One region of the Catenibacterium sp. RTP21428st1_D7_RTP21428_210409 genome, then DNA from elsewhere that is predicted to be linked to it. Evidence: riboswitches for the same ligand, from Rfam matches in the RefSeq annotation. Region 1 holds a riboswitch; each other region holds the start of a gene.
The links. Region 1 has a riboswitch for thiamine pyrophosphate ahead of thiM (hydroxyethylthiazole kinase). Riboswitches for the same ligand answer to the same signal wherever they lie in the genome.
Positions count from the first base shown of each region.

Region 1 (15,456 bases):
TAATGCAAGTATTATATTCAAGGAGTATGACAATGGAACTAAATAGTAATGAAATTGCGAAAATTAATCCTCATCGTTATCCATTTGCGCTTGTAGATCGTATTACTGATTATAAGCCAGGAGAATATGCGAAAGGCATTAAGTGTGTCAGTGTGAATGAAATGCAGTTTATGGGGCATTTCCCTGAGCATCATGTAATGCCAGGTGTATTGATTGTAGAAGCTTTAGCACAGACTGGATGTATTGCGATATTAAGTCAGAAAGAACATCAGGGTAAGATTGTCTTCTTTGCAGGAATCAATAAATGTAAGTTTAAAGGTCAGGTCATTCCTGGAGATGTGATGGAATTAGAATGCACACTCACAAGAATGAGAGGTAAGATCGGTATTGGTGAAGCAAAAGCAACAGTCAATGGTAAAACTGTTGTACAGGCTGAACTCACTTTTGCGATTGGTGACTAATGAAATATATAGAATTTGAAGAAATTGATTCTACTAATACGTATATTCATGATCATTATCAGGAATTAGATGATGATACAATTGTCCGTGCACATTATCAAACTCATGGTCGAGGACGTTCTAATCATATCTGGGAGGCAGAAAAAAATGAACAGCTTCTCTTTAGTTATTATATGAAACAGAACGTGGATCCTTTAAAAGTGTCTGCCATTATGGCTTATGCGATTGTGACAGTTCTAAGAATGAAACAGATCAATGCATTCATTAAGTGGCCAAATGATATATATATAAATAATCAAAAGATTGCAGGTATTCTTGTAGAGACAATTTATGAGAGTACTTTACAGGGTATTATTATTGGGATAGGGTTAAATATTAGTAAGGGTTCTTACTATTCTCTATCTGATGTGATAAATCATCCTATAGATAAAGAAAAGCTGATGTTGAATATTATTGATACATTTAAGAATATGCTTCATATGCCTTTTGCATCTTTATTAGATGGCATGAATCGTCATTCTTATTTAAGAGGTAAGACAATTCCCTATAAAGAGTATGGTTTAGTGAAATTCTTATATCTAGATGAGAATTGTCATCTTGTGATAGAGGATGAAAACAAGAAAAAACATACGATTCTCTTGAATGAATTATCATTAGGTCGTATATAATTAGTCTTCTCAAATATGTGATAAAATTGTAGAATAGAGTCAAGGAGTGGAATTATGGACGCGAAAAAGAATAATTTAATGGATTCTATTAATACAGTTTTTAAACTCGCCATTAAAGTGCAGGAAGATTATATTAAACATAGTCCTTTTCCTGAGTTATCAATGAATGAAATGCATATTATAGAGGCTGTAAGTAAGCAGCAGTTTCCTACTATGACAAATGTTGCAAAGACATTGAAGGTAACTGTAGGAACATTAACTACTAATGTAAAGACTATTGTGAATAAAGGTTTTCTTACAAGAGAACGTTCTTCTGCGGATCATCGTGTCACATATCTACGTATTACTGATAAAGGATATCAGGCATTAGAGGTTCATAACCAGTTCCATAGGGATTTATCTGGACTTTATAGTCAGCATATTCCTGATGAAATGATTGGCTGGGTATATGATACAATAGAGAACGTCATAGAAGACTTAAAAGAATACCAGAAAAAACTTAATAAATAATATAAACCCCTATAGAAGGTGTGATTCTTCTATAGGGGTTTTTTACACTTATTTTCTTAAACCATACCACTGATGTAAAAGAGAAATTAATTCATCCTTATTTGTTGCTTGTACACCAATAGCTTTTAAATCCACATTTTCATCTACCATCACTGATAAAAACGTCTCCATATCTTTCTTGATTTCATCGCTAAGTATCATTCTTGTATTAGGCGAGACCAATTGAGCCAATCGAAATACATCATTCTTGTGTTTCTTAATATTCTTACTATCAATATGTTCACCACATAACTTTCGTTCTGTCAAATCTAACCACGCTTTAGCTTTAAATGCAATTAAACATAGAGGGCTGAGAACTGGTACGCCATCAATAATTAACTGTCCACCTTTTAATAAGTCATAATAATCTTTATTCAAAAGAATAGCAGATAAACTTGATACCTCTTCATCAATTGGTAAGGGTGTAATAATAGAATCATCATCTAAAATCATATAATCTGGATTTCTTGAAAATATCTCTATCATATATGGGTATTGTTTACTCTTAGGACAACTAAATCTATAAAACTGTGCCTTACCTGTACTTTTATTCAAATGTGAATACTTAGCTTCTTTAATATACTCCCAAAATTTCCTGCCAAATTCAACTGTTATAGACTCCACAATTAATACAATATCTATATCCTTAGTTGCTCGAAATGGGAGTTCTTCATTTTCCATTATAACATCACAGGCCGTGCCACCAATAATAACATATTGATTCTCGAACCCTTTAAAGTATTCTTTAAACTTAGCAATTCCATTGACCATTAATCTGTCAGTTCCTTTTCTAGTATGTCTTCTAAGACTTCTTCAATTCTTTCATCTTTATTTTCTTTCAAAGACAATACTATAGAAAGACTATCTGCGATATTTGTATGAGTAAATAATTGAGGATCATAGGCCCATATTTCTACTTTTACCTGTACTTCTGGGTCTATCAATTCATCAATAAGCTGCGTCTTATCAAAGTCCTTTTCATATACTGCATATGTTCTAAAACGGCTTGGATTCAACATACTCATTTCTGATAATGCGGTCTCTCCTGCAAGAACCATATAATCTGTAACCAAAAACTGATTCATATATCCTACTTGACGTACTGGTGTTAAGAGATAGTGTTGAATATGCTCAAACAATTCTTTATGAGAATATTTCGATTCTATTACCTTATTCACACCATCCTTATATACTAAAAATAAATCTGTCATTTCTAATTGTTTAACTGCCCTAGACAGGGTCATTGCGGAAAATGGAAGGCTCTTTGACAGATCTGATACATATACCTTCTTCTCATGATTATACATATAAGCAAGAAATAATAACTGTGTTGAATAGACAAACTTGTCTTTAATCTTTTTTGGTTCCTTTTCATTTACAAGTAATGTACCAATAAAAGGAAGAAAAGTTTGTTTATCTGTTATGAAAGGAATGTGATTCTCAAGAAGACTCTTTCTTCTATAAAATGATATTGTCTTACTATATAATACGACAGGAACATCATCAATTACTCGAATTTTTTGTATTTGTTTTTTGAATGATGGAAGTGTTGGCAGTTCTTCTATCGGTATAATCACAATACAACGTATATTTTCTATATAAGCTGTATAGAATTGATAATTACTCACAATATAGAGAGGTAATATGCTTTTCTTATCCCAAGGTTCATATCTTATAGATAGGCCAAATATATTATCAATCATTGTATAGGTTCCTTTTAACTTAATTTATTTCATTTTAACTTTGCGAATGTTAATATGCAAGTTTTTGAGTTAAATAAAAAAATCCTCCAGATGATATATCTAGAGGATATTCATAAGATATGCCCACCTTCAAGTAATAGATATATAACTCGAAGAAGCAAAATAAATAATATGAGTATAAACCACGCTTTGAATTCTTTCATGCCCTTAACCTCTTAACAGAGATTATACCAGGCAGTTATGGAATTATTGTGTACTTTTAGATATTATGGCCATGATCCATAGGACCACTTCCCTGACCTAAATCTAACATAGCACCTATTGCACCAGAAAGATATGCTTTAGCATGTCTAACTGATTCTTCTAGTGTATAGCCTTTAGCCAAGTTGGATGCAATCGCACTTGATAAAGTACATCCTGTACCATGTGTATTACTGTTGTCTATTCTATGTCCTTTAAACCAAGTACCCTTTTCACCATTGTATAGGTAGTCATTGGCATCATTTAATTGATGTCCACCTTTGACTAATACAGCACAATGATATGTGTCATAAATCTTCTTAGCTGCTATTTCCATATCTTCTACAGTCTTAACTTCCATATCAGTGAGTACTTCTGTTTCTGGAATATTAGGAGTAATGACTTCAGCAATAGAAAGTAATTCTTCCTTTAATGTAGAGATAGCTTCATCACTAATAAGCTTTGCGCCACTTGTCGCAACCATGACTGGATCTACCACAATATGCTTCGCATCATAATGTTTCAACATTTCTACAATAGTATGAATAAGTGCTTTAGAAGACACCATACCAATCTTAACAGCTTCTGGATAGATATCATCAAATACAGCACGAATCTGGCTTTCTAAGAACTCTGGAGTAACATCCATAATATCTGTCACACCCGTTGTATTCTGGGCTGTGAGGGCTGTAATAGCGCTCATACCAAATACTTTATTAGCAAGCATTGTCTTTAAATCTGCTTGTATTCCTGCACCACCACTCGAGTCACTACCGGCAATAGTTAAACATGTATGCATTGTTTCATAAAGTGCATCCACACGCTTCTTTAAATCAATAGTAGCCTGTTTAATATTCTTCTGACCAAATAAAGCACTAATAACCGCAATACCATCAATACCTGTATCTTTAAGTAATAAGCAGTTATCATAACTGATTCCACCAATGGCTACCATTGGAAGATCCACTGTATCCGTCATTTCTTTTAAACGCTTGATACCTAATACTTCCGCATCATCTTTAGAAGATGTAGGGAAAATAGCCCCTATACCTAAATAGTCTGCACCTTGTTCTTTCGCAATTCTTGCTTCTTCTATAGTATGTGCACTTACACCAATGATCTTATCTGGTCCAAGTATTTCTCTTGCCTTCACGCATGCCATATCATCCTGACCCACATGAACACCATCTGCATCTATTTCCTTAGCAAGCATAACATTATCATTAATAATAAATGGTACATCAAATAAACGACATAGTTCTTTAATATTCTTTGCTTCTTCATAGAAAGAGGCTTCATCTAGGTCTTTTTCTCTTAGCTGAAGACAAGTTGCACCACCCATTAAAACATCTCTTACCTGCTCATATAGAGTCTGTTCTCCTGTCCAATGACGATCTGTCACAGCATAGAGTCTCAACATGTCATTATTGAACTTCATATTTACCACTCTTTTCTAGTTCTTCATCAGTCATATTGAATAATGCATCAATTAAATAAGTACGAAGTGTTGCATTACCTTCACCTTCTTTTAATTTAGATGCACCAATTTCACCCGCAATACCCATGGACATAACAGCTGCCGCAGCACTATCTACACTATTTTCTACTGTTAAGAAACAGCCTAAGATACCTGATAACATACATCCAGTACCAGTAATAGCACTCATTTCTTTACATCCATTATTGATCATATAGCACTTATTACCGTCAGTGACATAATCTATAGGACCAGTCACAATAATAATAGTATTGAGTTCTTTTGCGAATGCTTTGATATCGTCAATAAGATCCTGTGAGTTCTTCTGATCTTCTGCAGATGCATCAACACCTTTAGTATGACCTGTACCAGCCATTAAAGTCTTGATTTCTGAAACATTCCCTTTGATGGCATCAAAATGAATCTGAGCGAGTAGATCCTTACATGTATTAGTACGTAAATCAGTCGCACCTGCACCTACTGGATCTAATACAGTAATATGTTTACACGCATTAGATGCCTTACCTGCTTCAAACATAGAAGCAATTTTCACCTGATTGAGAGTCCCAATATTAATATTTAATGCATTACTGATAGAAGTCATCTGTGCCACTTCTGTGATCTCATCTGACATAATAGGACTGCCACCAATTGCAAGAATCGCATTGGCTACATCATTCACTGTTACATAGTTAGTGATGTTGTGTACTAATGGTTTTACTTCTCTTAATTTCTTAATGTAGTTCATATTCTTTTCCTCCATAAAAAAGAGCACGCTGAAAGAGGGTGCTCATAAAATTCCTACGTTGGCATTATCCAAATCAGGTTTCATGGTCAAGACTTATGTCTACTCTCAGCAAATTAGCTCCCATTTCAATTATAATAATATGTTAAAACATTCAGTTATGAAATACAAGGGATTTCATGACCATATACATATTTACTACTCTATTCTAGAGTATTATAATATACACATCATTCTGTTATAGCTTCCCAAAATATATGAGATACTAATGAGCTTCCCCTCATCAAATTCTCTTCTATAATGGAATGTAATCTACCATTTTGGTAGATTTTTTATTTTTAGGCATAAAAAAAACACCGATTACTCGGTGTCTGCATTCAGAATGGTGCGGGTGACAGGACTTGAACCTGCACGCCGAAGCACTAGATCCTAAGTCTAGCGTGTCTGCCAATTTCACCACACCCGCATCAAGATGGTGACTCGCAGGGGATTTGAACCCCTGACCCTCTGATTAAAAGTCAGATGCTCTGCCATCTGAGCTAGCGAGTCACTAATGGTGCCGACTAGAGGACTTGAACCCCCAACCTACTGATTACAAGTCAGTTGCTCTACCAGTTGAGCTAAGTCGGCAAAAAAATGGTGGAGGTTAACGGGCTCGAACCGCTGACCCTCTGCTTGTAAGGCAGATGCTCTCCCAACTGAGCTAAACCTCCATATATGGTGACCGGTACGGGATTCGAACCCGTGAATGCATGCGTGAAAGGCATGTGAGTTAACCGTTTCTCCAACCGGCCACTGGCGCTTGAAGAGGGATTTGAACCCCCGACCGATCGGTTAACAGCCGATTGCTCTACCGCTGAGCTATTCAAGCACTTCAGAATGCTTGTTTATATTACCATGCAGATACGCCTTTTGCAACCCTTTTTTTGAAAAAAATGCATTTTTTTGTGTAGTTTTATTATGTTTAGCCGTTTTAAGCCAAAAAAATAAGATTTTGCTAGGCAAAATCTTATTCGTAGATACCACCGTGACCCCATTTTTCAAATTCAGAGATAGTAACATACTGATTTGAAGCAGGAATCTTTGTAATTTTTACTAAAGCTTTAGTAAGTTCAGAGACAAACTGTTGTTTCTGTTCATCTGCATAATGACCTTTTAAGTACAATGTGATCATCATACAGTTCGCTTCCTGGCCTTTAAAATAAATAAGCTGATTGTCTTCAATATGAATCATGAATGTATCTACTGATTCACCAGGAAATACTGTGATTAACTTTCCTACAGTAGTTTTTAATTCAACTTCCTGAGAAAGAGTCAATGTCTTGTTTGTTCGTAATGCTAAATATGGCATAGTTCATTCTCCTTTACAATTCATGCTATACCATAGTATACAACTTTTTTTGATTTATTACTATATTTATGACTTTTATAATAAATTATGATCTAAACAGTAGTGATACACACCATCTTCTGCTACAGATAAACATATATCATCCGCAATAGCCTTCACATTATCTGTTGCATTCCCCATTGCAACTCCTGTTCCTACTGCTTCTAACATCTCTATATCATTTGTTCCATCACCAAACGCAATAGCTTCACTAGGACTGAAATGATAATACTCTAATACCTTATGTATACCATTACCCTTTCCACCACCTGCTGGAATAATATCCACTGCTCTATTCCACCATGCTGTAATTTGTGCACCTTCTACATTCTTCATTAATGCATCATATTCATTCTCATATCAACCACACATGATCTGATAGATATCTTCATTCACAAGTGTATCAAAGTCTTCTGATACATTTACTTTCTGTTTAGAGAATGCATAATAATCATTTAAGTCTTGATCTGTGCCATTGGCTTTACTATTATCTTTACTTGCAAGAGAGACAGATCTATTAATAGAAGATGCATTATCTATAATTCTTAATACATCTTTATGTGGGATAGGATGACTATACAAAACATGTCCTTCCTTATCAAAACAATAAGACCCATTAAAAGAAAGTATGGCATCAAATGTCACTCCTTCAAAAGTAGGCACACTTAAAGGATGTCTTCCTGTCGCAATACATACCTTTATGTTATTAGCCTGTAATCTTTGTAATGTTTCTATAGTAATATCAGAAACACTGCGTGTTTCCATATTACTTAAAGTTCCATCAATATCAAAAAATGCAATCTTAATCATACCAATCCCTCCATGAATCCATTCTAACATAAAAAGAGAGGTTTACCCTCTCTTAGTCTAACTGTTGACAGAAATCTTTCAGAACTTTATATGATTCCTCTAGTGCTTTCTGCTCATCTTCTTTCATATTTATTTCTACGATTTCCTTAGCTCCTGTCTTATCAATAATAGTAGGAACACTTAGGAAGATATCATTCATACCATACTGCCCATCTAAATGCACAGATACTGGATAAATTCTATTTTCATTGAAGAGAATAGATTTCACGATAGCTGTAGTTGCTGCCGCAATACCATAACATGTATTTCCTTTACGGTTAAAGATCTGCCAGCCATCTTCAATAACAGCATGTCTTAATGTTTCCTTAGTGGCATCCTTAGTACGTTCTGCATTATCCTTTAATACATCTTCTACACTCTTACCACCAATAGTTGCGCTAGACCATGTCACCATTTCTGAATCCCCATGTTCACCACATACATATGCTGATACACTCTTTGCATCTAAATGATACATATCAGCTAAACGACAAGATAATCTTGCACTATCAAGAGTTGTACCACTACCAATTACCTGGTTCTTTGGTAAACCTGATTCCTTCCATGTAATATAACTCATAATATCTACTGGGTTAGATACAATAATAAAGATACCATTGAATCCTGAAGCCATTGTAGAATTTACAATAGACTTAATAATCTTAATACTTGGTGCTAACATCTGTAAACGGTCATGCGAATCTTTAGGCATTGGTGCTGATGCTGTAATGATGACTACATCTGCATCCTTACAATCAGAATAATCCCCTGCTTTTACTTTAATATTTCTATTCATGAAGTAAACTGACTGCTGCATATCTAATGCTTCACCATATGCTTTTTCTTTATTAATATCAATTAATACAATCTCTTCACAAAGTCCCTGGTTAATAATTGAGTAGGCAGTTGTAGCACCTACATTACCTAAACCAACAATAACTACTTTAGAATCCTTAAAACTCATATTAGTTTTTCCTCCTTGAATTGTTAATATTGTAGCACAACTGTCTGATCAAATGTATAATAATTACCAAGAGAGGTTCGAATATGAAAACAAAAGTACTATTAAAAAAGGGTGAAGGCCGTACTATTAATGCAGGCGGTTTATGGATTTATGACAATGAAATAAAAGAGATACATGGACATTTCAAGAATGGGGATATTGTGGATGTATATGCCCATAATGAGTATCCATTAGGAAGAGGTTATATTAACCAGAATTCTAAGATTAGAATTCGTTTAATGACTAGAAATATTAATCAGGAGATTGATTCTGATTTCTTACGTATGAGATTACAGAATGCCTGGGATTATCGTAAAACAACAGTGGATACTTCTAGTTGTCGTCTTGTGTTTGGCGATGCTGATTTCTTGCCAGGTTTAGTAATTGATAAGTTTGAAGATGTATTAGTTGTACAGTCTCTTGCATTAGGTATTGATGCCTTTAAGGAAGAGATTGTAGAACTTATGAAGGATATTCTACTACAGGATGGCATTACTATTAGAGGTGTATATGAACGTAGTGATGCCAAGGAACGTACTAAGGAAGGTATGGAAAGAGTTAAAGGATTTATTGGTGAACCTTTTGATCCTCATATTGATATTGTAGAGAATGGTGTTAAGTATCATATAGATGTCGCAGAAGGACAGAAGACTGGTTTCTTCCTTGATCAGAAATATAATAGACTTGCAATACAGAAATTATGTAAGGATGCAAAGGTACTAGACTGTTTTACTTATATTGGTACTTTTGCACTCAATGCTGGTATTGCAGGAGCTCAAAGTGTTTTAGGTGTGGATGCATCTCAGTTTGCGGTAGATCTTGCAAATGAGAATTCTAAGTTTAATGGTTTAGAGAATACTGTTAAGTTTGAGTGTCATGATGTATTTGATTTCTTGCCAGAATTAGAGGCTCAGGTAGAGTTATTTGATATGGTTATATTAGATCCCCCTGCTTTCACAAAGTCTCGTGCATCTATTAAGAATGCGATTAAAGGCTATCGTGAAATTAATATGAGAGGTATGAAATTAGTAAAAGACGGTGGATATCTGGCTACATGTTCATGTTCTCATTTTATGGACTATGATACATTTACTAAAACTATTGGACAGGCTGCAAAGCTTGTACATAAGAGATTAAGACAGGTAGAATTTAGAACACAGGCTGCAGATCATCCTATTTTGTGGAATGGTGATGAGAATAGCTATTACTTAAAGTTCTATATCTTCCAAGTTGTTGATGAAAAGTAATGAATAGAAAAAAACGGTAATGCTTGATTTATCTAAAGAAACAGCAGAAAATCAGAATTTGAAGCGGAGGTATGTATTATGAATATAGGATTTTGGTCGTGTATAATTTTGGTATTACTATTTCTGATTATAGGTGTGTTATTTGCGATTTTTAAGGAAAAAGCAGCAAAATTTGTTTCAGGATTTAATTCATTTTCTAAAGAAGAACAGGCATTGTATGATAAAGCTCATATCTCTCGTGATATAAGAAATCAGTGCTTTATGTGGGCTATTATAATGTTGGCAGGAGCATTATTATCCTGCTTTTTAACCCCATATATAGCTATACCAACCTATATTATTTGGTTAGTTCTGTTTTTTAGAGAAGTCCACTTTGATAATCATAAAGCGTTTGAAAAATATTTATTAAAGTAAATTCCAGGTTGTTGATAAAAAGTAAGAAAAGATGATGACTCGTTTGGTCATCATCTTTATCAGTTATAACTTACATTTTTGGCTATTTTGTCAGTTATAACTGACAAAATAGAGATTTGCATATGAAATTTAAGTTATATATGTAATATAATATGCGTAGTAACAAGGAAAGGGGGCTGAGATTTATGATTAAACGTGAACTCTATATGAAACGTATACGACCATTTATTGGGTCGAATCTCATTAAAGTGATGACTGGAATTCGTCGTTGTGGGAAATCTGTCATGTTAGAACTAATTAAACAAGAACTTATAGAATCAGGTGTAAATCCAATACAGTTTATCTCCATCAATTTTGAAGACTTAAGCTATTCACATTTACAGACAGCCAAATCTCTTCATGATGAAATTACCGATCGTGCCAAGGATATCGATAGCAAGGTCTATCTCTTTTTTGATGAGATTCAGGAAGTGAAAGATTGGGAGAAGTGCATTAATTCTTTTCGTGTATCATTGGATTGTGATATCTATATCACTGGATCAAACGCAAAGCTATTGTCAGGTGAACTTGCCACTTATTTAGGTGGAAGATATGTAGAGTTTGTCATCTATCCATTTTCTTTTGGAGAATTCATAGAATTATATCGTCCAATCAACCCTGATGCTTCAATCCAACAATGTTTTCAAAAGTATCTCATTACTGGAGGTATGCCCTATCTTGCGAATATTCGTTATGCGGATGAACCTTCTAAACAATATCTTCACGACTTATTTAACTCCGTCCAGCTTAAAGATATTGTGAAATGCAATAAAATACGTGATGTAGATTTACTAGAACGTATTATTGCATATGTCATCGCGAATGTAGGTACAACCTTCTCTGCAAATTCTCTTGCGAAGTTTCTCAAAAGTGAACAACGTACTGTTGCACCAGAAACAATCCTAAACTATATCAAATATTGTTGCGATGCTTATCTGTTCTATCAAGTGAAACGAGTTGATCTACAAGGCAAACAGATACTTTCTACAAATGAAAAGTATTATATTGCAGATCATGGTATCCGTGAAGCTGTTTTTGGAGGCAATATGCGAGATATAAATCTCATTCTAGAAAATATTGTCTATCTTGAATTATTACGTCGAGGCTATAAAGTGACTGTTGGTAAAACAGGAGAAAAAGAAATTGATTTTGTATGTGATAAACATGGTGAAAAGTTGTATGTTCAGGTAACATATCTCTTAGCATCAGAAGATAGAATTAAACGTGAATTTGGTGCATATGATAATATCCGAGACAATTTCCCTAAGTATGTCGTTTCTCTTGATGAATTTGATATGAGCCGAAATGGTATTAAACATCAAAATATTCGTGATTTCCTTTTGGCTGAACAATGGACATAGTAAGAGCAAATCAATCATAGAGTAATAAACCCGTTTTGAATTATTGACAAAATATTCAGAACAACATATATTAATTCTAGTGATCGTTCTGTAGAAACTTGCGAAGCCTACAGGCGGGGGAGAGTTTATATTACTCTCCCTCTTTTTTATTATATGATCATTAATTAGAAATCTCTGTTACTTATAACCAAGAGAAACAAATGATTTCCTATATCCATCAAAATTATGAGAACTCTATAATAACTAAATCAAATACGAGTTCTTTTTGCTATAATTGAGGTAGGAGGTGCCCTATGAATATTATTCAATTTAATCAAGTTAATGGTACAACTATCGATAATATAGAAGGACAAACACGTTTTGGATATGCAATAAGTGATTATGTTGAATTCTATGAATTCCATAAGAACCATAAGGGTTCTATGATATCTTTCTATGATTTTGAGAACGGTAAGGTTATTCAGCCTTTTAAACGCCAGAAGAATGTATTATATGGAAAGCCTGTATTCCTAAACAACTACTTCTATTTCTTACAAGGAGACTACAACAAAGGAATCATTACTCTCTATAAGTATTTACCAGATGAATTATTAGAAACTGTTACAGAGCTTAATATCAAGAAAATAAACACATATAACTTATGTATCATAGGTGAAAATGTGCATATTATAAGTCAAGATGAAGAGTTGGTTTGTTATTATCCGAGAAAGTTCCATTTTAAGATGGATCCGCAGGAGAATGTACTCACTATTGATGACAATAAGATGTACCTATCTAAGTGGATAGAAAATGGATGGGATGATTTCAATGACTGTGCATCAGAGAACTATGAATATTATGAAAAGGTTGTTGTAAGAGATTTGAAAGGACATAAAATATCAGAAGAAAAAGGATGTCTACAGAGGCATAACAATACATGGTGGATATCATGAAAAAGATGGGTGTATTAGTTATTATATTGATATTATTTGGTGTGTATTGTTTTAATTCAAATAAAAAGACCTTAGATCTGCCTGATACATCTAAGGTGGAATTTGGACATGTACATGGTGGTGCAATGACTACTGTCTATGAATGTGATGAAAGTAAAATCTCTTCTTTGATTAAGGATATAGAAGAAAAGTCATCTTATTCAAAAGAGTCAGTAAACGATAACCCAAATGGTGTTGATTATATCAAGGTGAAAATGGATACAAAGACATATTATATCTATGAAAGAAATGGAAAGACTTATATAGAAGAACCTTATAATGGAATATGGAAGATTCCTTCTGACTTATATAAGACTATTAAGAATAATAAAGATAAGCTGATAGTGGAGTACGAAGATTAATATAGTTTTAAACTATATATAACTGCATATTATATGTATTTCTCAATGGTAAAGATGGTTGTTATAATACAATCACAAACCAAGGAGGAATAAGAAATGGGAAATGTACCTTTTAGATATGATTTTGTAGGAAGTTTTTTAAGACCACAGGCTTTGAAGGATGCTAAGGAAGCATTGGATAACGGACAGTTATCTCAGGAAGATTATGATCATATTGTAGATGAAGAAGTTGTAAAAGTAGTTAAGAAACAGAAGGAATTAGGATACCATGTGATCACTGATGGAGAATTCAGAAGAACATTCTGGCATTTAGATTTCATGTGGGGATTTGAGGGTGTTGAACATAAAAATACTGGTAATGGTGTAAGATTTAATGGTGAACTTGCAGTATTGGATGATACTTATCTTGTAGGTAAGATCAAGGCAAAAGCACATCCTTTTGTAGAATACTTTAAATTCTTAAAACAGTTTGAAGATGAAAACACAGTAGCTAAGTATACTATTCCAGCCCCTGCACAGACTTTCCAGCAGATGATTGTACCTGCTAACTTTGAAACTACAAGAAAGTTTTATGCCACAAATGAAGAACTCATTCATGATATTGGTGTGGCTTATCAGGATGTGATTAAACAGTTCTATGATGCAGGATGTCGCAATCTACAGTTAGATGACTGTACTTGGGGTGCGATTGTAGGAGATGCCGCAAAACAGAGATATGAATCTTTAGGAATTGATTTAGAAGAAGTAAAGGCTGAATTACTTGCAGTCAATAACCTTGCATTAGAAAATAAACCAGAAGATATGGTGATTACATCACATATCTGCCGTGGTAATTACCATTCTACATTCTTTGCGAAAGGTCCTTATAATTCTGTGGCTGATTATGTATTTGCGAAAGAAAATGTGGATGCTTTATATCTAGAATATGATGATGAAAGATCTGGAGGATTTGCACCTCTCGCAAAAGTATCAGAAGATAAAAAGGTTGTATTAGGGTTGATTACAACTAAGACACCTGAATTAGAAGATAAAGAAACAGTGATTAAGAGAATTCATGAAGCAGCTAAGTTTATTCCACTAGATAGACTCTATTTAAGTCCACAATGTGGATTCGCTTCTTGTGCAATTGGTAATAAGTTAACTGAAGAACAGCAGTGGGCTAAATTAAAATTAGTCAAAGAAATTGCCGAAGAGGTATGGAGATAAGAACTTCGAAAGAAGTTCTTTTTTAATATATAAAAAGAAGTAAGATCACTCTTACTCCTTACATCATTGAACAGCCGCCTCTGTTGCCACCACGTTTATCATCTACTTCATAGTGAGCATTGAATTCTCTGTTGATTTCATCTAATTCTTTTAAACCATCAATATACGCATCATACATAGAAATGATTCCCTGTGAACAACCATCACATAAACCATCTACTATACCTAATGCATCATTCACAATTTGTTCTCTCTGTTCTCTTGTTGTATTCTTGATTAAAATATCTTCTTTGATCATAGTAACCCCCTGTATTGTCCTTTGTCCTTATTTTTAAATTTAATTGCATTCACAGGACAATGATGTAAACATCTTAAACACATCATACACTGTTCTTTCTTGAATGTCACATGCTCTTTGATTTCTATCGCCTGTTCAGGACATTCTTTCGCACATAAGCCACAATGAATACAAGATTCATTGATAGTGAGGTTATATGTTTTTCTTACTTGTTTATATTGAAACGAACAGGCCTTATTAATAAGAACTGGGACAGTTCCTTTCAAGTAGTCACCTATTCTTCTTTCCTTGATCTGTGTAATGATTTCTTCTATTTGAGAGTCTATTTGAGATTCTATCTTTTCATTTTTAGATGCATCATACATAGGAATATATGTATCCACCATTTTTACACCATACAAAGCATAAAAACCTGTCCCCTTTTTCTGCATGATCTTGTTGGCCTCTTTCCCAATATTACCTGGTTTACCACC
Region 1 covers NZ_JBEHVX010000024.1:1,592-17,047, reverse strand. The annotation lists gene fabF (beta-ketoacyl-ACP synthase II) at 1-46, shown strand, start outside; gene fabZ (3-hydroxyacyl-ACP dehydratase FabZ) at 33-461, shown strand; gene ABUA27_RS05325 (biotin--[acetyl-CoA-carboxylase] ligase) at 461-1,129, shown strand; gene ABUA27_RS05320 (MarR family winged helix-turn-helix transcriptional regulator) at 1,184-1,639, shown strand; gene ABUA27_RS05315 (hypothetical protein) at 1,688-2,449, opposite strand; gene ABUA27_RS05310 (MarR family transcriptional regulator) at 2,449-3,381, opposite strand; gene thiD (bifunctional hydroxymethylpyrimidine kinase/phosphomethylpyrimidine kinase) at 3,641-5,059, opposite strand; gene thiM (hydroxyethylthiazole kinase) at 5,046-5,846, opposite strand; TPP riboswitch at 5,880-5,980, opposite strand; tRNA gene ABUA27_RS05295 (tRNA-Leu) at 6,227-6,309, opposite strand; tRNA gene ABUA27_RS05290 (tRNA-Lys) at 6,317-6,392, opposite strand; tRNA gene ABUA27_RS05285 (tRNA-Thr) at 6,398-6,473, opposite strand; tRNA gene ABUA27_RS05280 (tRNA-Val) at 6,481-6,556, opposite strand; tRNA gene ABUA27_RS05275 (tRNA-Glu) at 6,562-6,637, opposite strand; tRNA gene ABUA27_RS05270 (tRNA-Asn) at 6,640-6,714, opposite strand; gene ABUA27_RS05265 (phenylpyruvate tautomerase MIF-related protein) at 6,853-7,194, opposite strand; partial or broken gene ABUA27_RS05260 (HAD family hydrolase) at 7,270-8,043, opposite strand; gene ABUA27_RS05255 (L-lactate dehydrogenase) at 8,096-9,046, opposite strand; gene ABUA27_RS05250 (class I SAM-dependent rRNA methyltransferase) at 9,130-10,332, shown strand; gene ABUA27_RS05245 (DUF3784 domain-containing protein) at 10,411-10,746, shown strand; gene ABUA27_RS05240 (ATP-binding protein) at 10,932-12,146, shown strand; gene ABUA27_RS05235 (hypothetical protein) at 12,440-13,078, shown strand; gene ABUA27_RS05230 (DUF5301 domain-containing protein) at 13,075-13,479, shown strand; gene ABUA27_RS05225 (5-methyltetrahydropteroyltriglutamate--homocysteine S-methyltransferase) at 13,576-14,685, shown strand; gene ABUA27_RS05220 (hypothetical protein) at 14,744-14,983, opposite strand; gene ABUA27_RS05215 (EFR1 family ferrodoxin) at 14,980-15,456, opposite strand, start outside.

Region 2 (8,375 bases), on a different contig from region 1:
TACTTTGTAGATGATGATTCCGTAACGCAGTCAGTGCCTGACAATTACATTGCATATTCTGTTGGCGGAAAATGTCAGTCAAGCCATCATCCTTTATATAAAGTATGTACTAACTCTAACTCTATTAGTATCGAGATGTGTGACACAACAAAAGACGGCACTGTATCAATTCAAGAAGCTACAATGGCAAACGCGATTGAACTTGGTAAAATCCTTATGAGGAAATACAATATTCCACTAAGTCGAGTTATCCGACATTATGACGTTAACGGTAAGGCTTGCCCTAACTGCAATAACCTGTTAGACGATAAAACGTGGAATGCCTTTAAATCACGTTTAAACGGTGCTACAGTGGAAATTCCAGAGACTAATACAAATACACCTGTTCATACAGAAATGAGCCACACAACGCATAAAAACGGCTATGATGGTTGGGTTGCTAGATTACAAAGTGAACTAAATGCGCAGTATCACAAAGGTTTAGCGGTTGATGGCTTAAGAGGGCCAAAGACTTTAGCTGCATGCGTCACTGTTAAAAGAGGAGCAAGGGGCAATATTACAAAGTTAATTCAAGAAAGATTGAACAGTGTTGGTTTTAAATTATCAACAGATGGAATTTTTGGCGCTGGCACAGAAAGATCCGTTAAAGTATTCCAGAAGAATAGAAGATTAACACAAGACGGAATTGTTGGGAAGAATACTTGGAGCTGGCTTCTTAAAGGGACTAAGATGTAACCAGGTAAATTTCGACTTAATTTCGACTAAATCTCGACTACACAACAATTTAAAGCATAAGAAAAGACCAGGGCTTAATTGCTCTGGTCCTTTTTTGCTTTCTCAATATCATCTCTTATAAGTTTTTTAATGTAACCCATTTTAGATTCGACATGATCAAGTTTTTCTAGAATGTCTGCATCTGTTTTTTTATTGAATGCAAGATTGACACATTTCGTCATCTTCTTAGCATAGTTTGCGCTAGCTTTCTTCTGCGCTTCAGTTGACACGATTATACCTCCCTTAGAATAATTTTGAAATCAAGAATACTAATACTGCAATAAGTCCAATCAATTCGATAGCTTTTAAAATTATTTTTTTCATTGTTTTCTTTGAAAAGTGGTTTTATAATAGTGATAGGAAGAGAGGACAAGCCTCTCAACCTACTTAGTTGAATAAATTGATTAGAATCAAAATCCAACCAATCAAGGAAATGATTTTAATCACTAGCGCTTCGAATAGGTCCAGTATTCGAAGCATTTTTTTTAACTTCTTTTCCACTTTCCTTACCTCCTTTCTTGATTATAGTATATCATAAAATTATACATATGTCAATATATATTGATATTTTTATGAAAATATAATATAAAAAATATCAGTAAACAATGATAGTTTTTGCGTTTTAATTTTGTTGTTTCTAACGCTCATTTTGAGTGTTAGAACTTATCAAAAATAAAAAAATGGCTTATTAAGCCATAAAATTAGAATCATAAGTGAGCGTTAAATAAGTGTTAGAATGAGCGTTATAAATATATGATGCGCCACTATGTAGGTGCTCAACTAGTAACAAATCAGTAACATCATTCCAGTAACTGTTTATATTATTAGGTATTAAGCGCTTTTTTGTTTCACATTGTGAAAAAATTATTTCATTTGATGAAAATTAATTATAATGATTTTTATTATGTATATAATACATACAGAAAAGATGAACGGAGGTAAAGGAAATGGGTTTTCCAAAAGGATTTTTATGGGGTGGCGCAGTTGCTGCCAATCAGTGTGAAGGTGCTTATTTAGAAGATGGTAAAGGTTTATCAGTACCAGATATGTTACTTGGTGGAGATGTAAATACTCCAAGAACATTCTTACCAAAGACTGATAAGACTGCGTTCTATCCAAGCCATGAAGCAATTGATTTCTATCATCATTATGCTGAAGATATTGCTTTATTTGCAGAAATGGGATGGAATGTATTCAGATTATCAATTAACTGGGGTAGAATTTTCCCTAATGGTGATGATGAAACACCTAATGAAGAAGGTTTAGCTTTCTATGACAAGGTATTTGACGAATGTAAGAAACACAATATTGAACCTTTAGTTACTTTATGTCATTATGAAATTCCTTGGAACATTGTAACTAAATACAATGGTTTCTCTGATAGAAGAGTGATTGATATGTTTGTTAAGTATGCAACTACTTGTATGAAGCGTTATAAGGATAAGGTTAAATACTGGTTAACATTCAACGAAATCAATATCGCATGTATGGGTGAAGGTGGATTAGGTGACCTTTATGGTTTAGGTATCATGGATCCAGAAGATGTAAACTCTGATGAACGTATTCCACTAAACAAATTAAAATCTAACCCTCAGAAAACATTTGAAGCATTACATAATCAGTTTGTTGCAAGTGCATTAGTTGTAACAGAAGGTCATAAGATCAATCCTGATTTCATGATTGGTAACATGATTGCTCATACAACTTTATATCCATTAACACCAAATCCAAAAGATATTCTTGCAGCATTTAATGAAGATAACTTTAAGAATAACTTCTGTGGTGATGTACAGGTTCGTGGTGAATATCCAACATATATGTTCAGATATTTCAAGGATCATGGCATTGATACTTCATTTATTACTGAAGAAGATAAGAGGATCATTAAAGAAGGTGTTATTGACTTCTATACATTCTCTTACTATATGTCTAACTGTGTAACAGTTGATGAAAATGCTGAAAAGACAAATGGTAACCTTGCAACAGGTGCTAAGAACCCTTACTTAAAGGCTTCTGACTGGGGATGGCAGATTGACCCGGATGGATTAAGATATACATTAAATATCCTACATGACCGTTATCCTCATACACCATTAATGGTTGTAGAAAATGGTTTTGGAGCATTCGATAAGGTAGAAGAAGATGGTTCTGTACACGATACTTATAGAATTGATTACTTCAGAGATCATATTAAAGCAATGGATGAAGCTATCGAAGATGGTGTACCACTAATCGGTTATACAACTTGGGGACCAATCGACTTAGTATCTGCAGGTACTGGACAGTATGCGAAACGTTATGGTTTCATCTATGTAGATAGACATGATGATGGAACTGGGGACTTCTCTAGAAGCAAGAAAGATTCATTCTTCTGGTATAAGAAAGTCTGCGAATCTAATGGTGCTGATTTAGACTAATACAAAAAGACGTAACTCATATATACGAGTTACGCCTTTTTTCTTATTCATCAAAGATATTTACAATCTCACCATCAAGAATACGGTTCATATTCTTAACGGCACAGAAGTTACCACACATAGAACATGTATCTTCTTTTTCAGGTGCTGCTTCAGCACGATAACGTCTTGCTTTTTCTGGATCAATAGAATACTTGAATGTTTCTTCCCAGTCCAGCTTCTTTCTTGCACATGCCATTTTATTATCTAATTCCATGGCACCAGGAATACCCTTCGCTATATCTGCTGCATGTGCTGCAATCTTAGATGCAATAATACCTTCTTTAACATCATCTAGATTAGGCAGACGAAGATGTTCTGCAGGAGTCACATAACATAAGAATGATGCACCATAAGTGGCTGCAATAGCACCACCGATGGCAGCAGTAATATGATCATAACCAGGGGCAATATCAGTAACTAAAGGGCCTAATACGTAGAAAGGTGCACCTTTACAGATTGTCTTCTGTATTTCCATATTAGCGGCAATCTGATTTAAAGGCATATGACCAGGACCTTCAATCATCACCTGTACATCTTTATCCCATGCACGCTGTGTTAATTCTCCTAAAGTCACTAACTCACCAATCTGAGCCACATCAGTTGCATCAGCCAAACATCCAGCACGACATGCATCACCTAAGCTCATAGTAATATCATATTCACGGCAGATATCTAATACTTCATCATAATGTTCATAAAATGGATTTTCTTCTCCAGTCATAGCCATCCAGGCAAACATAATAGAGCCACCACGAGAAACAATATTCATTAAACGCTTATTATTCTTAAAACGTTCATACATAGCTCTATTGATTCCACAATGAATAGTCATGAAATCCACACCATCTTCTGCATGCATTCTTACAATATCTAACCATTCTTTTGCGGTAATATCTTTTAAAGCTTTATGATAATAAACAACAGCATCATAAATAGGGACTGTACCAATAATAGCAGGACATTCTTTAGTTAATCTCTTTCTAAAAGTACGTGTATCACCATAAGAGCTTAAGTCCATGATGGATTCAGCACCCATCTTTACTGCATTATTCACTTTTTCAATTTCTACATCCATGTCTTTACAGTCTCTAGAAATACCTAGGTTCACATTGATCTTAGTCTTCAACATTGAACCAATACCACTCGGATCAATAGAAGTATGATTCTTATTACATGGAATAATAGCATGTCCTTTCGCAATATGTTCACGTAACACTTCTACATCCATAGATTCTTTTGCAGCTACAATTTCCATTTCAGGTGTAATAATACCCTGTCTTGCTGCATCCATTTGTGTTGTGTAACTCATACAATTTCTCCTTTTAAATAATAAAAAAAGGTATACCTGAGCATGTATACCTAAAAAAACAAAATTCCTACGCCGGCATTATCCGTATCAGGTTTTATGGGTCGAAATCCGATCGTATTTCTTCTCAGCCGTCGCGGCAGCTCCCCTTTTTTTATTTGGTTGATAGTGGTATATTACATCTTATATAAATAAAATGCAACGCTTTCATTGAAAAATGTTACAAAATTATTGTGAAATTTTAAACGAATAGTGTAATAACGAAAACATCCTCAAAATTATAAACTATGATAAAATAATAAAGAGAAAAGTTGGTATATGGAGGAAAACAATGTATAAATTACCAGAAGATGATCTCAAATTATTGAATAAACTATTGTTGATGAAAGATTTGAATCCGGAAGATGGATATTCTAAAGAGAAAGTGATTGAATATATATTAACGCAAATAGAGAGTTGGAAGAGGCAGAACTTAACCAGATACGTAATTATGTATTAGATAAGAATCTCGAATATGGATTTTATGAGAATGGTGAACCAAATGAGTTAGGATATGCAACTGAAGAATTAGACGATAAATTGTTTTATATTATGGAAGATGAAAGTAATAAATAAATGCTCATACTTTCTTTTTTTTGTCGTATTTATGTATTGACGAAGTCGCCAACTGTATTAGTGATATCATTAGCTCTATAAATCTTGTTAATAGGTTTATAGATTTTTTTGTTAGAAGTATTTCGTGTTATCTTGTGACTATCCTGTCAACAAAATATCACTTATTTATTGGATTGATGAACTGATAATGTAAAGATGAAACATTTTTACGAAAGTTTGATCTCTATTTCTGAAAATTATAGAAATTACTTTCATTTCTATTTATAATTATTAGAAAGAGAAAAGGAGATAAGACAATGTTTAGAGACGACTTTTTATGGGGTGGCGCAGTAGCTGCTCATCAGTGTGAAGGTGCCTGGCAGGAAGGCGGAAAAGGAATCAGCTGTACAGATGTAGAAACAGCGGGAGATAACGTAACAGGAGCACCTAGACGTTTAACAGATGGTGTTCTTCCTGGAGAAGATTATCCAAACCATGTAGGTGTAGACTTCTATCATCATTATAAGGAAGATATCGCATTACTTGCTGAAATGGGATTCAAGGCATTTAGAACTTCTATTGCCTGGACAAGAATCTTCCCAAGAGGAGATGAAGAAACACCTAATGAGGAAGGTTTAAAGTTCTATGATGATGTATTTGATGAATTATTAAAATATGGTATTGAACCAGTCATTACATTATCACATTTTGAATTACCTTGGGCACTCGCAAAAGAATATGGAGGATTTAGAAATCGTAAAGCCATTGATATGTTTGTGAAGTTCGCAAAGGTATGTTTTGAAAGATATCAGCATAAAGTAAAATACTGGATGACATTCAATGAAATCAATAACCAGGCTGATCCGACTCAGCATAACTTAATCCAGGAAGGTGCTGTATTATTAAAAGAAGGTGATGATGCTGAGTATTTAATGTATTTATCAGCACATCATGAATTAGTCGCTTCAGCACTTGCAGTTAAGGCAGCTCATGAAATCAATCCTGACTTAAAGGTTGGCTGTATGATTGGTATGAATGGTGTTTATCCAGCTTCTCCAAAACCAGAAGATATGATGAATGCCTTAGGTGCTATGCATCAGAAATATTGGTATACTGATGTACATGCAAGAGGACATTATCCAAACTATATCTTAAAGAAGTTTGAAAGAAAAGGATATGATTTCATTACTGAAGAGGATAAGAAAATCTTAAGTGAAGGTAAAGTAGATTACATTGGATTCTCTTATTACATGTCATTTGCAACTAAGTATCAGGGACGTAATGAAAAGACATTTGATTACTGTAGTGAAGACTTTGTAAGAAATGAATACTTAAAGGCTTCTGACTGGGGATGGCAGATTGACCCATTAGGATTACGCTGGTGCTTAAACTGGTTCTATGATCGTTATGAACTTCCAATGATGATTGTAGAAAACGGTTTTGGTGCTTATGATAAGAAAGAAGAAGATGGTACTGTAGATGACCAGTATCGTATTGATTACTTAAAGGCACATATTGAAGCAATGAGAGATGCAGTCACTTATGATGGTGTTGATCTTTTAGGTTATACTATGTGGTCTCCATTTGATATCGTATCTGCTTCTACTGGTGAATATGATAAACGTTATGGTTTCATCTATGTTAACTATAATAATAACCATGAAGGGGACTTTTCTAGAAGTAAGAAGAAATCATTTTACTGGTATAAACACGTTATTGAAACAAACGGTGAAGAATTATAATACTCAAGAGATAGCTGTGGCTATCTCTTTTTTAGCAGTCAAATTTGACAAGTGCTAAATAAAGACTATAATTATCAACAGGTGATAAAGATGCGTAACTATGTATTTGATTTTACTCATTCCTATAAAGGGGATTATCCACAGTTAACTTATTATGATTGTAGTGACATTGAAGGAACACGCTTATTCTGTGACGAGCAGGCAGAAAAACAATTAAAAGAGATGATAAGCAAGAATGGTATTTCTGGTATTCATTTTATTGATTCAGGTGATTATCATTACATCACTAAATTGATGACTGATTTTATCCATGAACCTTTTGATCTTGTTTTGATTGATCATCATACAGACATGCAATCTTCTATTGTAGGAGATATGCTTAGCTGTGGGAATTGGGCTAAAAAAGCTTTACAAAACCCTTTCCTTCATCGTTTATACTTAATAGGACCAAGTAAACATGATTTAAAATCAGCGGAACAGAATAAAGTATTAAGTTTCAGTATAGAAGAACTTGAACAAGGTGCTACTATTCCTCTTGAAACCAAGTATCCAGTCTATATCTCTATAGATAAGGATGTTCTAGATGAAAGATATGCCATGACGAACTGGAATCAAGGAGATATGTCACTGGGGATGTTAGAGGATGTATTAGCGCACTTCTTAAGAAACTGTGAAGTAATCGGTATTGATATATGTGGTGATGATCCTGATATCGATGATTATCCTACTTATATAAAAGCGGAGAGAATCAATAATCTTTCTGATGATGCACTTTATCAAACTGCTATGAAAATATTAAAAAGGAGACAAAAGAAATGAGAAAAGATTTTGGTGCACGTGCACTTACTTATCCACAGCCTGTCTATATGATTGGGAGCTTTGATAAGGATGATCATCCTGATTTAATGAACGCAGCATGGGGTGGCATTAGCGATACAATGGAAATTTCATTGAGTCTTTCTAGTGGACATAAAACAGTCCAGAATATCTTAAAAACACAGGCTTTTACTGTCAGTATTGCAGATGAGGATCATGTAGTAGCGTGTGATTATGTAGGCGTTGTATCAGGGCATAAGGAACCCAATAAGCTAGAAAAAGCAGGTTTTACTTATACGCCATCTAGTAAAGTACATGCACCTATTATCAATGAATTACTTATATGTCTAGAATGTCGTCTCAAGGACTATGATTTAGATACAGAAATAATGAAGGGTGAAATTGTCAATGTATCTGTAGATGAACGTGTCTTAGATGAAACAGGAAGAGTCGATGTATCAAAAGTAAAACCTATTACTTTTGATCCCTTTAATAATCAATATGTAGGTTTAGGAAAGGTTGTTGGCCGTGCTTTTAAAGATGGTCTTAAACTAAAATAAGGACTCATATGAGTCCTTTTACATTAGTCTTTTTTAACTGTATGTAATTTATCTAATAAACCATTCTTTTTAAATGTAGGTGCTAAAGCTAAATAAAGTGCTGAAGAAATCACAATCGCAATTA
Region 2 covers NZ_JBEHVX010000008.1:597-8,971, reverse strand. The annotation lists gene ABUA27_RS02260 (peptidoglycan recognition protein family protein) at 1-735, shown strand, start outside; gene ABUA27_RS02255 (hypothetical protein) at 810-1,004, opposite strand; gene ABUA27_RS02250 (glycoside hydrolase family 1 protein) at 1,722-3,191, shown strand; gene thiC (phosphomethylpyrimidine synthase ThiC) at 3,235-4,542, opposite strand; TPP riboswitch at 4,590-4,699, opposite strand; gene ABUA27_RS02240 (hypothetical protein) at 4,996-5,154, shown strand; gene ABUA27_RS02235 (6-phospho-beta-glucosidase) at 5,451-6,875, shown strand; gene ABUA27_RS02230 (arginase family protein) at 6,966-7,694, shown strand; gene ABUA27_RS02225 (flavin reductase family protein) at 7,691-8,251, shown strand; gene ABUA27_RS02220 (ECF transporter S component) at 8,275-8,375, opposite strand, start outside.
Region 2: it holds a riboswitch for thiamine pyrophosphate, as region 1 does, so the genes downstream of both, thiC (phosphomethylpyrimidine synthase ThiC) here and thiM (hydroxyethylthiazole kinase) in region 1, are expected to answer to the same signal.

Region 3 (6,739 bases), on a different contig from region 1:
CTTGCACGATAATATTTAACCCAATTAAGGTTGTTATAATGCCACTTTAAGTTATAAGTGAAAGCAATGTTCGCAGTTTCAACACATGCTCTATATGATTCAAGTTCATATAATGCACGTACTTTCATACGATACCATTTCTCTTTCTTACTTTCGAATTCTTTACCATCTTTATTTACAAATGGTTTATCTTCTAGAGTAGGTGCATCTAAGTAGTCTAATAATTCAGATAACTTCTTATAGTCTACTGGATCAGCCTTTAATACATGTTTAATAGCCTTATTGACTGCAGCTTCAAGTGGAGAATATCTCTCCTGCTTACAATATTTAGCAATTTCTTCTAAGATACCATAGAATAAACTTTCGTTCTTAGAAATTTCTTCATCATCGATGTTGATATACTTATTATAAAGAGCATAGCCAAAATAATTGATATATCCTTTTAATTCTGGTGCCATTTCAAGGAATGTTCTTCCTACTTCAATAGCTTCATCAGTCTTACCCTGATTCTTTAATTCTTTAACGAAATCACGTGCCTGGAATTCGCTGAATGAAGAGGCATCCTCTTCGAAACGGTTCTTATAAGCCGTTAAATCTTTTACTTTTGATTCTTCCACATTATCACCCCTACGAGATATTATACATTTTTTTATTATTGATGTGAAGAAAAAACGAACGGAGTTCTCCGTTCGTTATTCTACAGTCACTGATTTAGCAAGGTTACGAGGTTTATCTACATCACAACCCTTAATACATGCTGTATGATATGCAATGAGCTGTAATGGGATAGCTACAAGTACACTCTGTAATAAAGGATTGATATTTGGTAAGTAATAGATGTTTTCTACACCACTGACTTCCTGTCCTTCTACAGTAAATAGGATGACCTCAGCACCTCTTGCGATTGTTTCTTGAATATTAGAAATAGTCTTAGCTGCAACATGAGGCTGAGTGGCTACTGCAATTACTACAGTACCTGGTTCAATTAAGGCAATAGGCCCATGCTTTAATTCACCAGCAATATAAGCGTCAGCATGTACATAAGAAACTTCCTTAAGCTTTAAAGCACCTTCTAATACACTTGCATAATCTAAACTTCTACCAATAAAGTAGCAGTCATGTTTATCTTTCAATGCTTTTGCGTAGTTTTCGAAGATTGCTTCATCATCAATTAACTTAGATACATATTCTGGAAGGTTATTTAACTGTTCCATTAAATCAGTATCTACAGTATCTCCTCTTTTATCTGCAATATATAATGCGATTAAAGTAAGTAATACTAACTGAGTTGTATAAGCTTTAGTAGATGCAACTGCAATTTCAGGTCCTGCACAAGTATAAAGTGTATGCTGTGCCTCTCTAGAAATTGTAGAACCTAAGACGTTAGTCACAGCAATAGTTGTACATCCTTTTTCATTAGCAAGTTTTAATGCAGCAAGAGTATCAGCTGTTTCACCAGACTGTGATACAAAGATACATAATGTCTTTTCATCAATGATTGGATCATTATAACGGAATTCACTTGCTACCTGAGTAAGAACTGGTAAACGTGTTGCACGTTCAAGAATAGATGCTCCACATAATCCTGCATGATAAGCAGTACCACATGCAACATAATAAACCTTATTAAACTTATTGAAATCAACATCTTTTAATTCATCTAATACGATTGAATGTTCAAAGATACGACCTCTTAAAGTTTCTTGAATAACATGAGGCTGTTCATTGATTTCCTTTAACATATATGTATCAAAACCATTCTTCTGAGCCGCTTCCATATCATAAGGAATAGTAGTCATTTCTTTAGTGATTTCTTTACCATCTTTATTATAGAAAGTAATGCTGTCTTTCTTTAATACAGCCATTTCTAAGTCATCTAAGAAATAAACATCTTTAGTATAAGCAAGTAAAGCTGGAATATCACTCGCTGCCACACTTGCATCTTCAGTATGTCCAATAACTAATGGACTTGCCTTTTTCGCAACAACAACTTCATCAGGGTGTTCTGTAGAAACAATACATAAAGCATAACTTCCATCAATACAGTTTAATGTTTTCTTTACTGCTTCTAGAAGATCTCCTTCATAGAAATAGTCTAAACACATAACAACAACTTCTGAATCTGTTTCACTTTGGAATGAATAACCCTTTTCTAACAAAATATCCTTTAATTCTCTATAGTTTTCAATAATGCCATTGTGTACAATAGAAATAGTGTTACTTGGATTTGTATGAGGATGTGAATTTAAGTTAGAAGGGACACCATGAGTTGCCCATCTTGTATGACCAATACCTACATGACCAGTCATCTCGTGATCCTTTAACTTTTCTTCAAGGTTCTTTAAACGACCTTTACATTTTACAGTTGTAAGTACATTATTTAATACTGTTACACCTGCAGAGTCATATCCTCTATATTCTAATTTTGCGAGTCCCTGCATTAAGAAAGGTAGGGCTTCACCATTGCCACAATAAGCTGTAATACCACACATAATCTTGTCCTCCTTGTTTTGTGGAATAAAAACGTTAAAACAAAGGAGTACCTGATGAAATCTGTTCATTGATCACTCAATGTTTTTGTTCATCGCTTAGGCAGTACTATGCCTCTAGACCATCCGCCGAATAGTTCGATTAATCTAGTCCTCGTCAACTTATACAAGTCCTGGCGCTATTTTTAATATCACTTTATCTTAACTGTGTCTATTATATGCTTGATATGTGATAAATCAATCAACAATGTTGACATTTTAAAAATATGAAAACTATATATAATTTTATATATAAATTAGGGAGAAATATAAAAAAATTAAAAGTATATATATAAGTAGGAGGGGATTTTTATATGAAAGAAGATCTAGAAGGAAATATTGAAGAAATGAAGAAATACTTAAAGAAGTTAGATGAGAGTGGCTTATATGATGCAGAGAAATATTCACGTTCTTTATTACATCAAACAAGTCAGTTATCTTATTTCTATTGTTCACTTGTAAAGGATGGTTCACCATCGGATACTTATTATCACGTCCATAAGCGTCCAAAAGAACATCAGATGGCTTATTTTAATATCGGTAGGGGATTTGCTAAGGAACTCATGGATGGGCATTGGTGTTATGTTGTAAAAGATTTAGGCTATAAGATGTTAATTATACCTTGTACATCCATAAAAAAAGAATCATCACCAGTCAATCCACACTTTGAAAAGGACTTAACAGTCCTAGATGACCATGGGATGATTACGCATTCTAGAATGCAGTTAACTGATTTACGTACAGTAGATATTCAAAGACTGGATTGTCGTAAACCATTCTATAACGTCTGTGATGATCAAGAAGAAATTAGAAAATTCATAATAGAACACTTATTTTAAGTTCTATTTGTGCTATGATACTCGTGGTGATGAAACATGAATGAAATAATGAAAGGAATGAAGAAAAGTATTCCAATCGCATTAGGATACTTCCCTGTTGCCTTTTCTATTGGAGTTCATACACCCTTTACTTATGTGCCATTATTTAATGTCATGAGTACTGGTGTACGTCTTATTAGTGCAACACTCATTGCGACATGTATGGGAGCCTGGTTATTTCCAAGGGAGGATGAAGCATGACAAGATATCAGATACTAGCTGTCTTGGTGATGGCACTCTTTACTTATCTGCCTCGTTTTCTACCACTTACTTTCTTTAGAAAGAAGATTACATCTAAGTTTATTAATTCAGCTCTTTATTATTTGCCTTATGCAGTATTAGGAGCTTTGACTTTTCCAGGTGTCTTTAACTCTACACCAAACTTAGTAGAATCATGTGCAGGTATTCTAGTTGCAGTATTTTTTAGTTATAAGGGAAAAGGACTTGTATTTGTGGCTGTTGCAGCCATACTTGCATCTTATATTGTGCAGTTTCCGATTTAAAAATCGGAAGTTGGAGGATATACGCATGAAAATTGTAATCATTAATGGAAGTGCCAGAAAAGGAAATACGCTGGCAGCAATCAATGCATTTATAAAAGGAGCATCAGAAAAGAATAAAATTGAAATCATTGAACCTGACAAACTCAACATTGCACCATGCAAGGGATGTGGTGTCTGTCAATGCTCTAAGGGATGCGTCGATAAGGATGATACAAATTCTGCAATTGATAAAATTGCTGTCGCAGATATGATTCTTTTTGCTACACCAGTTTATTGGTGGGGAGTGTCAGCACAATTGAAACTTATCATTGATAAGTGCTACTGCCGTGGATTGCAGTTAAAAAACAAAAAAGTTGGTACAATTGTTGTAGGTGGTTCTCCCGTAGGCAGTATCCAGTATGAGCTGATTGATAAGCAGTTTGACTGTATGGCAAAATATCTTTCATGGGATATGCTTTTCAAAAAATCATATTACGCAACAGCCAGAGATGAACTTGAAAAAAATAAGGATTCCATGAACGAACTTGAGTGGATCGGAAAAAATTTATAAAGCACACACCAAATTCCCGTTTGCTGAAGGGACGTATAGAAACTATACGTTCTTTTTTAATTGAAAAAAACAGTGGTTTCCCACTGTTAAATAGCCTTAAATGCTTTCTGAAGTTTTGGATAAATAAGTGCAAATACTACATAAGTTAAAATAAGTGTACCTACATTATAACCAATGTTGTATAAGAATGAATAAACCCAAGGGTTCATGTTCTTAGGTGCATAGCTTGCAAATAATACAGCACCAGATAATAAATGTGAAATGAACTTAAGAATCATTCCTACAAAAATACCTGTATAAACTTCAGTCTTGCCTGATTTAAAATTAGGAATAAAGCCTGCAATACCAAGTGCTGATAATGGTACAAGATAGTCTAATACAACAGACCAAGGTCCATAATATAAAGCAAGACCTAATACAAACTGCATAGCAGTGGCACCAACACCGACAATAATTCCATACTGTGCACCCATTAAATAGCTTGCAAGTACGATTGGTAATAAACTTAAAGTAATAGAACCACCCTGTGGCTGTCCTGGAATCACCTTAAATAGTACTTCTAGAACTAACTGCATAGCGATAAATAACGCAACATAAGCAATTGCTCTAGTGGATAATGTCTTCTTATTCATTTATAAATCTCCCCTTTCTAATGACTAAGATGACGCAAAGAAGTCACTAAAAAAGTACGGCCTCTCTACGCTGGTATTACCCAGATCAGATGCTAAGGGACAAGGCTTTCACCTATCTCAGCAATAAATGCGCCCCTGGCAGTAATGATTATATTACAGAACATTCTTTTTGTCACGTAATCTAAATTTATAGTAGAAATGTTAGGGGTTTCTGATTATAATAGGGGTGTTTAGGAGGATATAAGCATGTCAAAAGTTTTAGCAGTTAACTGTGGAAGTTCTTCATTGAAGTTCCAGTTATTTGAAATGAATACTGAAAGTGTTATCACTTCTGGTATTATTGAAAGAATCGGTATGGAAGATTCAATCTTCACTATCAAGTATAATGGTACTAAAGATAAGAAGGTCTTTGCAGTTCCTACTCACAAGGAAGCAGTACAAGTATTACTTGATACATTAATTGAAAAGAAGATTGTTGAACATTTAGATGAAATCAAGGGTATTGGTCATCGTGTTGTACAAGGTGGTCCTTATTTTGATGGGTCTTGTGTTGTAGATGATGATGTGATCGCTAAGATTGATGAATTATCACCACTTGCACCACTTCATAACCCTGCACATATTATTGGTATCAAAGCATTTAAGGAAGCTATTCCTACTGCAGGTGCTGTTGTAGTATTCGATACAGCATTCCATCACTCTATTAAGCCTGAAAATGCAGTTTATCCAATCCCATATAAGTTCTATGAAGAAAACAAAGTTAGAAAATATGGTGCACATGGTACTTCTCATTACTATGTATCAAAGCGTACTCAGGAATTATTAGGCAACCCTGAGCATGCTAATATTATTGTATGTCATTTAGGTGCAGGTGCTTCACTTTGTGCTGTAAAGGATGGTAAATCTATTGATACTTCAATGGGTCTTACACCTCTTGCTGGTGTCATGATGGCAACTCGTTCTGGTGATATTGATGCATCTGTTGTAGACCACTTAATTGAAAATCTTGGATATGATATGAAGACTGTATTCAAGATGTTGAATAAGGAATCTGGTTTATTAGGTGTATCTGGAGTGTCTGGTGATATGAGAGATATCATTGATGCAAAAGATGCTGGTAACCAAAGAGCCGAATTAGCTTTTAACATGTTTAGAAAACGTGTTGCTGATTATATTGGTTCTTATTTTGTAGAACTTGGACATGTTGATGCAATTTCATTCACAGCAGGTATTGGTGAAAACAGCTTTATCGCAAGAGAAGCAATTATTAATCTAATAAAAGAAGCATTAGGCATCGTATTAGATGATAAGGCTAATGTAGAAGGTCATGGTGAAAGATTAATTTCTGCACCTGAATCTAAGATCAAGGTATTCGTAGTACCAACTGATGAAGAATTAGTGATTGCAAGAGATACAAAAGAATTATTAAACTTATAAAATAAGTGAGCATCGCTTTAAGGCGATGCTCATTTTTTTAATACAAAAACAAAACAATAACTTAAAAAGGCTTTATTTAGGAAAAAACAGGTGAGGTTTATGTACATTTCACCTGTTTTTTGCTATGATATTCGATAGGTTGGGTAGAGTCAAAAGTTTATGAAAAACTTGATGAATGACAGATTTCAGGGCTCGATGAACGATGCGATAT
Region 3 covers NZ_JBEHVX010000012.1:30,896-37,634, forward strand. The annotation lists gene ABUA27_RS03335 (hypothetical protein) at 1-617, opposite strand, end outside; gene glmS (glutamine--fructose-6-phosphate transaminase (isomerizing)) at 693-2,492, opposite strand; gene ABUA27_RS03345 (hypothetical protein) at 2,843-3,367, shown strand; gene ABUA27_RS03350 (hypothetical protein) at 3,404-3,607, shown strand; gene ABUA27_RS03355 (AzlD domain-containing protein) at 3,604-3,909, shown strand; gene ABUA27_RS03360 (flavodoxin family protein) at 3,935-4,459, shown strand; gene ABUA27_RS03365 (energy-coupled thiamine transporter ThiT) at 4,546-5,091, opposite strand; TPP riboswitch at 5,137-5,238, opposite strand; gene ABUA27_RS03370 (acetate/propionate family kinase) at 5,338-6,528, shown strand.
Region 3: it holds a riboswitch for thiamine pyrophosphate, as region 1 does, so the genes downstream of both, ABUA27_RS03365 (energy-coupled thiamine transporter ThiT) here and thiM (hydroxyethylthiazole kinase) in region 1, are expected to answer to the same signal.